DNA from 3 places in the Actinomadura sp. 3N508 genome. Region 2 is predicted to be linked to each of the others. Evidence: riboswitches for the same ligand, from Rfam matches in the RefSeq annotation. Region 2 holds a riboswitch; each other region holds the start of a gene.
What was found. A riboswitch is a leader RNA that binds a small molecule or an ion and turns the genes downstream of it on or off. The one in region 2 is predicted to bind cobalamin.
Positions count from the first base shown of each region.

Region 1 (3,268 bases), on a different contig from region 2:
ACGCTCAGCACGTCCAGCAGCCGCCCGTGCACCAGCAGCACCACGGTCGACACCAGCGCATACGGGGCGACCATGGCGAGCTGGTGCCAGTCCGCCGACCCGACGCCGCCGAGGATCCACGAGAAGATCCGCTGCAGCTCCTCGGTCTTCAGCTGCTGGACGAACGTCTGCACCGCCGAGAGGAACGTCGACACCGCGACCCCCGCCAGCACCAGATTCGCCATCCCGTTCCCGCGCCCCGCCGTGTTGCCCAGCGCGTACGCCATGAACACCCCGGAGATCGCGCCGACGAACGCCGCCAGCGGCACCCCGTACCCCGGGTCGCCCGGCACCAGCGCGATCACCAGGGTCGCCCCGACCCCGGCACCGCCCGCCGCGCCCAGCAGATACGGATCGGCGAGCGGGTTGCGGAACACCCCCTGATACCCGGCCCCCGCCAGCGCGAGCATCCCGCCCACCAGCGCCGCCATCAGCGCCCTCGGCACCCGCAGCTCGAACAGCACGTTCTCGTCGATCACGGCGAGCCCGGAGTCGACGTCCACGAACGGCAGCCGGTCGGCCAGCGCCTTCAGCACTCCGCCGACGGGCAGCCCCGCCGACCCGACCAGCACCCCCGCCAGGAGGGTCGCCGCCAGCAGCGCCACCGCCACCCCGAGCGGCACCACTCGCAACCGCGCCTGCTGCCGCGGCACCGAGTACGCCCCCCGCCGGAGCGAACCACCACGTCCCCGGACGTCCTCGCGGACGTCCGGGGACGTCCCGGCCGGAAGCCGGTCGGCCGGGACGACTCCGGAACGGCGGCGCCGAAGGCTCACGAGCGAACGTCCATCAGGGCAGTGATCACTGGGTCTTCTGCACCGCGGCGCCGATCGCCTTCGCGAACTCGGGCAGGCGCGGCCCCCACCGGGAGGCGACGTCGTCGTCGAGCTCGACCACGCCCTTGTTCTTGACCGCGTCCAGGTCCGGCCAGCCGGGCCGCTTCGCGACCGTGGCGGCGTTCTGCCCGCAGCACTTGGTGTCGGCCAGGAAGATCAGGTCCGGGTCCTGCTTGAGGAGGTATTCGCGGGACAGCTGCGGGTACCCGCCGGACGCCTTGTCCGCCGCGTCCGCGATGTTGCGGAGCCCGAACAGCCCGTACACCTGGCCGACGAAGGTCTGGGACGTTACGGAGTGCAGCTGGTTGTCGAGCTCGTGGTAGTACGTGAGCCCCTTCGCCTTGGACGACGCGGCGACGGTCTTCGCTATCTCGGTCCGCATGCCGTCGACGACCTTCTTCGCCTCCGCGGCATGTCCGGTCGCCAGGCCGAGATCGTTGATCTCGTCGTACGCCTCGTCCAGCTTGGTCGCCGCGGGCTCCAGCAGAACGGGGACCTTGACCTTCTCCAGCGCCTTCACGATGCCGTTCAGGTCATCGGACAGGACGACGAGATCGGGCTTGTACGCGATGATCGCTTCGGCGTTCGGCTTGAAGCCGGACAGCTTCGTGCGGGGCGCGTTCGCCGGGACGTTCGAGTAGTCGTCCACCGCCACGACCTGCGGCCCGGCGCCGATCGCGAACAGCGTCTCGGTGTGCGTGGGGGAGAGTGACACGATCCGCTTCGGATCGGCCGGAACCTGCACCGCGCCGTTGGCGGCCTGAACGGTGACGGTCTTCGCGCCTGACGTCTTGGTGGTGCCGTCGTCGCCGCCACATGCACCGGCGAGTGTGACGACGCAGGCCGCCATCACCACGACGAGGGAACGTACGGGTCTCACTGAAGCCTCCTGGCTACAGGGAAGCCGCGGCCCGTTCATGACGGATCGCCCTTCCACGAGGTCGAAAATCGTCGACGCGCGGGAGGCGACCTGGCTCGGCCCTTTCGGGCACCACAGTTGCGGGACAGCACCGGATTCACACCGGATTTCGCTCCTCGCGCGCAGCACCGCAACGGTATCAGCCGCCGAATCCGGATTCGTCCTGCTCGGAGCGCGATAATTCACTACCCGCCCGATACGGAGTGAGCTCCCACTAACGCTCCGTAAGACTCCGCCACCCTCCACGGCCCGACCGCCACACCGCGCACGTCACCGCCTTGGCGACCTCCGTCACCGCCACGATCCCCGCCCACGCCGTCGCGACGGCTTGCAGCACGTTGTCGAGGAACGGCCTTGCTCGACGGCTTGCCGACCAGGGCTCGCAGCCGGATGCGGTCGTCGGCAAGCGGCCGGACGCGCAGGCGCCTGCCGAGAGTGCCCACAGCATCGGCATGGCGGGTGCCTTCCCGTGACGCCACGCATCAGGGGTGTCTCTTCGAGCACGTGAGATCCATCGGGCGGCCGACGGCCGTGCTCCATCGCGGGAGTCGACGGGCCAGAAAAATGTGTCGAACGCGGAGCCGAGCTTTGAGAAGGTCGTGAATGACCCGGAACTGCTGCGAAAGGAAGCCCGTGCCGCGTGCCGTCACATTGATCCGCTCCGCCTCCCTGTCCGATGTTGCCGAGTACGCCTACGCGGCCACGGCCCCGGCCGAGTCACGGCTGATCTTCCTGGCCGGAGCATGCCCACTGAACGAGGACGGTTCCACTGCGGCGCTCGGGGACTTCGCGGGGCAGGCGGCCAAGGCCGTGGAGAACATGCGGACCGCTCTGACGGACTCCGGCGCGTCTCTGCACGATGTCATCAGCACCCGCGTTCTCGTTGCCTCCCAGCGGCAGGAGGACCTGGTGACCGCATGGGAGGTCGTCCGGGAGGCGTTCGGCGACCATGACGTGCCCAGCACATTGATGGGTGTCACCGTGCTCGGCTATGACGGCCAGCTCGTAGAGATCGAAGCCATCGCCGCCGTGCTCGATTCCTGAGCCGACGAGCCGTCCCTGCCGAGGACCAACCGCCCCGCCCGGGTTTGGCTCCGGTTGCGATCGGAGCCAAACGAGGAGGGCGGCAGCGGTGACGATGCCGAGATAGCCCTGCCCGCGCTTGTCGTAGCGGGTAGCGACGGCTCTGAACTAGCTGAGCTTCCCGGTAGCCCGCTCCACCGTGTTGCGATCTTCGTACCGGTCCTTGTTGAAGCCCGGGGCCGTCCGCCACATGACGCCCGGCGCAGGCGGGCGCCCGTGTGGTCCTTCTTCTCCGGGATCACGTGCCGGATACCGCGCTCACAGAGGCAGACGCGGATCTGCCATTGCTGGACGCCTCGTCTGCTGGACGCCTTGTCGAGGCTCACGCTGTCCGGGATGCGGCGGGGACGCCCGAGCCCCACGCGGGGAACCGGATCTCGTCCATGACTAG
Region 1 covers NZ_JBIRAX010000003.1:298,584-301,851, reverse strand. The annotation lists gene ACH34S_RS12720 (FecCD family ABC transporter permease) at 1-692, opposite strand, end outside; gene ACH34S_RS12715 (ABC transporter substrate-binding protein) at 841-1,755, opposite strand; cobalamin riboswitch at 1,818-1,942, opposite strand; gene ACH34S_RS12710 (RidA family protein) at 2,428-2,838, shown strand.
Region 1: another riboswitch for cobalamin. It lies ahead of ACH34S_RS12715 (ABC transporter substrate-binding protein); the one in region 2 lies ahead of ACH34S_RS10615 (ribonucleoside-diphosphate reductase subunit alpha).

Region 2 (3,268 bases):
CGCCCCCGCCGCGATGCGCGCTGCCATGCGACCGGGCGCACGCCGTCCCGCTGCGTGGCCGGGCGTGAGCCGTTCCGCCGTCTTCGCGCGGGTCATGACCGGCTCCGGGCGCGGGTCAGGCCGTAGCCGCCGACCACGAGGCCGAGGACGCCGACGGCGATGCCGACCCCGCCGAGCAGCCGTGCGGTGCCGTCATCGGCGGACACCGTGGCGGCCGACTTGCCCTGCGTGGTCGCGGTCAGCCCGACCGCGGACTGCTGGCCCTGGCCCTTCGGGACCAGCTTGAGCACGGGCGCCGGGTGCTCGGGTTCGGCCGCCCCCTCGGCGGCCGGCGGCTGGTCCCACTTCACGACCTCGCCGTTCGAGTATGTCTGGTCGGCTTTGAACATCAGTTCTCCGGTGTCGGCCGGCAGCCGTCCCATGGAGACGTCGAACTCCTGGAAGGTGCCGGGGTCGATCTTGCCGCCGGACCAGGTGATCCTGGTGACGGCCTCGGTCTGCTCGCCGCCCTCGGTCTTGATCGGGGTCGCGAGCTTGGTCTTCTCGGCCTTCACCGTCCAGCCGGGGACGGGCCGGACCGACACCGACGACAGCGGACGGTCGGCCGGCAGGTGCACCACCAGCTTGGTGGTGGACGCGTTGTCGCGCTCGTTCGGCACGCGGAACGCCACCTTGGCGTACGTCCCCTGCTCGGCGGTCTTCGGGTTGACGGTGACGTGCGCGGACGCGGCGGTGGCCAGGCCGAGCACGGACACGGCGGCAAGGCCTGCGACGGCGCCCAGCCTGCGGGCGGTGGCGCCGGACGGGCGGGCATGAGAAAGAGAAGGCATGGCGGGTTTCCGTTCGAGTCTACGTACGGGAAATTCCGGAAGCGCCGGGGTCGGCGTCCGGTGACGTACGGCGCTCGCTCAGCGGGTCAGCAGGCCCGCAGGCCCGCAGGTCAGCTGGAAGGAAGTGTGCGGGCGAGCGCCCTCGAACGCGGCGGGGGACCCCGCCGGACGACCTGATGCCGCAGCGTCCGGCCGATCGCCATGAGGGCGGCCGTCGCCGGTGCGGCGGCGGTGATGCGCGGCGGGGCCGCGGCGGGTTCGGTGGTGAGGAACGCGAGCAGCAGCAGCCAGACCAGCCGGATCGACCGGTCGGCCGCGCCCGCGACCCGCCGGGCCAGCGACCACGCGGCCCGCTCCCCGCGGCGCAGCCACCATGCCGCGACCAGCGCGGCGACGGTGTGCGCGAGCGTCATCGTCGCGCCGCCGGTGAGCTGCGTGACGGGCAGCAGGATGTCCGAGCCCACCATCGCCGCGCCCGGGCCGGCGGTGTCGTGCATCCCGGCTTGGTGCAGGGCCGCGGCGCGCGCGGCCGGGTCTTGCAGAGACGCGAAGGGCGGGTTGACCGGGTCGGTGGCGCTCGTGAAGAGCGCGTGCAGCGCGAACTGGCCGCCCAGAAGGCCGCCGAGGATCGTCGCCAATGACCGTTCGTGGCCCGCCAGCACGTGCGTCACGCCCAGCACGGCCACGAACCCCGTCAGGACCGCCCAGATGGGGATCACCGTCCCCGATGCGAGGACGTGCCCGGCGGTCGCCAGCGTGACGCACACGGTGGCGAACACCACCGCGCGCGCGGTTCGGAAGCCCGGTTGCGGGGGACGCGGGGACATGGCGTGACCATCGTCCCACCACATCCGGCGTCCGGATAGTCGCCCCGTGCCCTTTCTGACACGCCCAACATCTTGGGGTTGTGCAAAGATCGTCAACTACATGTAGGGTTCAATCCCGTGCTGGTTCGCCCCCGCCGCTGGTCGGCGGCGCCGTTTCGTCGGCGGGGGCGTCGCAAGAGGGAACCCGGTGCGAGTCCGGGACTGCCCCGCAGCGGTGAGTGGGAACGACCGCCGTATTCACGCACTGGGCCGGAATCCACCGGCCTGGGAAGCGACGGCCAGTAGGACGCGCCTTCGTCCGGTTCCGGGAAGGCGCGGTGCCCGCGAGTCCGAAGACCTGCCCGCACGATGATCCGGGGTCGCCCCTCGGATCGACACGTCCAGGCTTCGCGGGTGGGCCGGGGGCGGAGCGCGGTGTGCCCATCGGTCGGGCCGCTCGTGTCCCGTTCGCATGCCGTCCGCGGGGCGGCTGCGAGGGGAGAGAGCACGTGACACAGGACCTGGCCGTACCGGTGGAGCCGCGCACGACGGCGTTCGCGCAGGCCGCCGCGGCCGTCGCCGCCGAAGTCGAGGCCGCCTGCGACGGGGTGCCGGACGTCGAGCCGGGGCGGGTGCTGGCCGCCGTCCGCACGGGGGAAGGGATGGACGGCCCGGACGCGGCGGCGGTGCTGCGCGATCTGGCCATCGGTGAGGCGAGCGCGCTGGTTCCTTCCGAACCCGGATATTCCAAGGTCGCGGCGCGCCTGCTCGGGCTGCGGATACGGGACGAGGCGACGTCCGCCGGGGTCCGGACGTTCGCCGAATCGGTCGCCACCGCGCACCGGGAGGGTCTCCTCGCGGACGCTCCGGCCGCGTTCGTCGCCGCCAACGCGTCCGTGCTCAACGCCCTCATCGACCCGTCCGCCGACGACCGCTTCGAGTACTTCGGCCTCCGGACGCTCTATGACCGCTACCTGCTGAGGCATCCGCGATCGAGGCTCGTCCTCGAACGTCCGCAGCACTTCCTCCTGCGCGTGGCGTGCGGCTTGGCCGACTCCGTCGACGAGGCCGCCGATCTGTACGCGCTGCTGAGCACCCTCTCGTATCTGCCCAGCTCACCAACGCTCTTCAACTCCGCCGCCCGCCGCCCGCAGCTCTCGTCCTGCTTCCTGCTCGACTCGCCGCGCGACGAGCTGGAGTCGATCTACGAGCGGTACGGGCAGGTGGCGCGGCTCAGCAAGTACGCGGGCGGCATCGGGATCTCCTGGACGAAGGTCCGCTCCCGAGGCTCGCTGATCCGCGGCACGAACGGCCACTCGAACGGGATCGTCCCGTGGCTGCGGACGCTCGACTCGTCCGTCGCGGCCGTCAACCAGGGCGGGCGCCGGAAGGGCGCGGCGTGCGTGTACCTGGAGCCGTGGCACGCCGACGTCGAGGAGTTCCTGGAGCTGCGCGACAACACGGGCGAGGACGCGCGCCGCGCCCACAACCTCAACCTCGCCAACTGGATCCCGGACGAGTTCATGCGCCGCGTCGAGCAGGACGGGACATGGTCGCTGTTCGACCCGAAGGAGGTCCCCGAGCTGGCGGACCTGTGGGGCGACGCGTTCGACGAGGCGTACCGGGCGGCGG
Region 2 covers NZ_JBIRAX010000002.1:946,412-949,679, reverse strand. The annotation lists gene ACH34S_RS10630 (copper resistance protein CopC) at 1-27, opposite strand, end outside; gene ACH34S_RS10625 (YcnI family protein) at 93-830, opposite strand; gene ACH34S_RS10620 (hypothetical protein) at 941-1,657, opposite strand; cobalamin riboswitch at 1,832-1,996, shown strand; gene ACH34S_RS10615 (ribonucleoside-diphosphate reductase subunit alpha) at 2,146-3,268, shown strand, end outside.

Region 3 (3,268 bases), on a different contig from region 2:
TGATCTCGCCGAACTCGGAGTAGCACATGTGCGTGTGGATCTGCGTCGTGTCGGCGACGCCCGAGGTCGCGAGGTGGAACGCGCCGACGGCCCACTCCATGTAGTCCGGACGTCCGGCCTCCCGCAGCGGCAGCAGTTCGCGCAGCGCGGGCTCGTCCACCTGGATGACGCGGATCCCGGCCGCCTCCAGGTCGGCGATCTCGTCCCGCAGCGCGAGCGCGAGCTGCCGGGCGGTGTCGGCGAGCGGCTGGTCGTCCCGCACGAACGACCAGGCCAGCATGGTGACGGGCCCGGTCAGCATGCCCTTGACGGGCTTGCTGGTGAGCGACTGCGCGTACGTCGCCCACTCGACCGTCATCGGCCGCGGCCGCGCCACGTCGCTGTGCAGGATCGGCGGCCGGACGTACCGCGACCCGTACGACTGCACCCACCCGTACTGGGTGGCGGCGTACCCGTCGAGCTGCTCGGCGAAGTACTGCACCATGTCGTTGCGCTCGGGCTCGCCGTGGACGAGAACGTCCAGGCCGAGGTCCTCCTGCAGCGCGATGACGCGGGCGATCTCGTCCTTCATGGTCCGCGTGTAAACGTCGGCGGTGACGCGTCCGGCGCGATAGTCGGCGCGGGCCCGGCGGATCTCGGGGGTCTGCGGGAACGAGCCGACCGTCGTCGTCGCCAGCGCGGGCAGCCCGAGCTCGTCCCGCTGCACGGCGAACCGAACATCCCGATCACCACGCCTGGCCGCCCCGTCGCCCAGGGCTTCGAGCCGCTCCCGAACGCCACGATCGACCTTCGCAGGGGGCGCCGACTCCTCGACCGGGGCCGGAACATCTTCCCTCAGCGTCCGCCCGATCGCGACGACCTCCTCGACCTTCTGCCGCGCGAACGCCAGCCGCTCCCGAACGCCCGGATCCAGCGCGGTCTCGGCGTCCAGATCGATCGGCACGTGCAGCAGCGAGCAGGAGGTGCTCACCACAACCTGATCGACGAGCCCGAGCAGAGCCGCGCAGGTGGCCTTCGCCCGCCGCTGGTCGGCACGCCACACGTTCCGGCCGTCCACGACGCCCGCGACAAGCGTCTTGCGCGGTAGCCCACCCACCGACGCGAGAACGTCGAGGTTGTCGGGCCCGGCCACGAAGTCCAGCCCGACCGCCTCGACGCGGCTCCCGGCCAGGGCGCGCAGCGCGTCCGCACCGATCGTGCCGAAGTACGTGGCGACCATCAGCCGCGGCCTGCTCGTCAGCCGCCCCAGCCGCGCGTACGCGCGAGCGAGCGCCGCGATCTCCTCCTCGCTGCGATCGGCGACGAGCACGGGCTCGTCCAGCTGAACCCACTCGGCCCCCGACCCGGCGAGCCGCTCCAGCACCTCGGCGTAAACGTCGACGAGCCCGTCGAGAAGATCGAGCGTCCGGAAGTCGCGGGGCGCCCCCTCCGCGGGCTTGGCGAGCAGCAGATAGCTGAGCGGCCCGACGAGCACCGGCCGAGTCTCGATCCCGAGCGCCTTGGCCTCCCGGTACTCGACCAGCGGCTTGGCGGCGGAGCCGTCCGCCAGCCGGAACCGCGTGTCCGGCCCCAGCTCGGGGACGATGTAGTGGTAGTTCGTGTCGAACCACTTCGTCATTTCCAGCGGCGGGACGTCCTGCACACCGCGCGCCATCGCGAAGTACCGGTCGAACCCCTTCAGCCGGCGGTACCGGTCGGGGACGGCGTCGACCAGCACACTCGTGTCGAGCACCTGGTCATAGAAGGAGAAGGTGTTGGACGGGATCGCGTCCAGACCGGCGTCGCGCAGGCTGGTCCATACAGCCGCACGCAGCTCTGCGCCCTGCGCGTTGAGGGCGTCGGCGTCGATGCGTCCGGCCCAGAAGTCCTCGGTGGCGAACTTCAGCTCCCGGCGCGGCCCGATTCGGGGGTATCCGAGGATCGTCGTGTTCATGGCGGCTTCCCTCGCTCTGCCATAGGCGGACGCGCGGGGAGGTGCGCACGACGGAACGTACGCCGCAGACCTTCCCGCGAGGCCGCAGATCACCGCGCACCGGCCGGCGCGCGGGCGGAGGCAGGTCTTCGGACTCGTGGGCACCGCTTCCCGGAAGAAGCGTCCTACTGGCCATCGCTTCCCAGGCCATGCGGCCCAGTGCGTGATGACGGCGGTCGTTCCCACTCACCGCTGCGGGGCAGTCCCGGATTCGCACCGGGTTCCCTCTTACGACACTCGGAAAAACCGAGTGAACCATCCGCAATCCGGAGTCTACCGGCGGCCTAGCGCCTCACGAAGAATCCGAACCGCCTTCGGCCCAACCCCATGCATGGCCAGCAGCTCGGCATCGCTCAGATCAGCAACCTGCCTGAGCGAGGTGATACCGCCCCCGACCAGCGCCCGAGTGGCAGGCCCACCAATGCCCTTCGGCAAATCACCGACCTCACCTGGCCTGGCAGAACCCCCAGCAGCCACCCGAGCCGCCAACCCCTCCGGCGCCTGCGAAAGCCAGGCAAGCCGAACCCAGTGATTGAGCTGCTGCCCATTGATGTCCCCGATCGGCACACGCACACCGCCGCGGCCCAACGCCTCCGCCGAAGGATGCGCGGCAAGAACATCCTCCACATCAGACGCAGGAAGCCGGAGCTCCACCAGCTTGTCCTTGCCCATCGACGCGAACGGCTTCTCGCCCACGGTGAATACGACGCTCCCCGAGTCGGTGGCTTGCTCGACGGTCTCGGGATACGAGAGGGCGGTCTTACGAAGCTGAGCAAGAGTCGTCATGGCCCCAACCTAAATGGGCGCCCGCTGCGTCATCGATGAGCGCACAGGGCGCCTCCTCGACCGCTAGACACTTCGCACAGGTCGTCCTCTGAGGAATTGTCGAGACCTGTGGATCAAGTCAACGTGGCTGCTTTGGCTGATTCAGTCGGCGGTTTGCCGTGTTGCGGACACGGCGGGTTCGTCCCTGCTCAGCGAGCAGGCTGAGGGCGTGGTGCGAGGTGATGAACTGTGACGACGAGGCCGTGCGCTGGAACCAGTCGGAAGCTGTGGTGAGGTCTTGGGCGGTCCATGGTTCGTCTAGCGCGATCGTTCTGAGCAGCGTCCACTCGTGCAGACGGCGGGTGAGGAAGGGGCGGTCTGTGATCGCTGTGGCGAGGGCCTGGGCCCAGGTGGTGAATGCCGGGTCGGTGAGCAGCTGGGCTGCGCGGCGTCCCAGGTGGTGGTTGACCGCTGACTCGGCCATCGTCTCGTCCTGGTCGCGTAGAACGGTGGTCACCAGCTGGATCTCGT
Region 3 covers NZ_JBIRAX010000010.1:383,073-386,340, forward strand. The annotation lists gene metE (5-methyltetrahydropteroyltriglutamate--homocysteine S-methyltransferase) at 1-1,933, opposite strand, end outside; cobalamin riboswitch at 2,035-2,247, opposite strand; gene ACH34S_RS32150 (hypothetical protein) at 2,246-2,758, opposite strand; gene ACH34S_RS32155 (hypothetical protein) at 2,877-3,268, opposite strand, start outside.
Region 3: another riboswitch for cobalamin. It lies ahead of metE (5-methyltetrahydropteroyltriglutamate--homocysteine S-methyltransferase); the one in region 2 lies ahead of ACH34S_RS10615 (ribonucleoside-diphosphate reductase subunit alpha).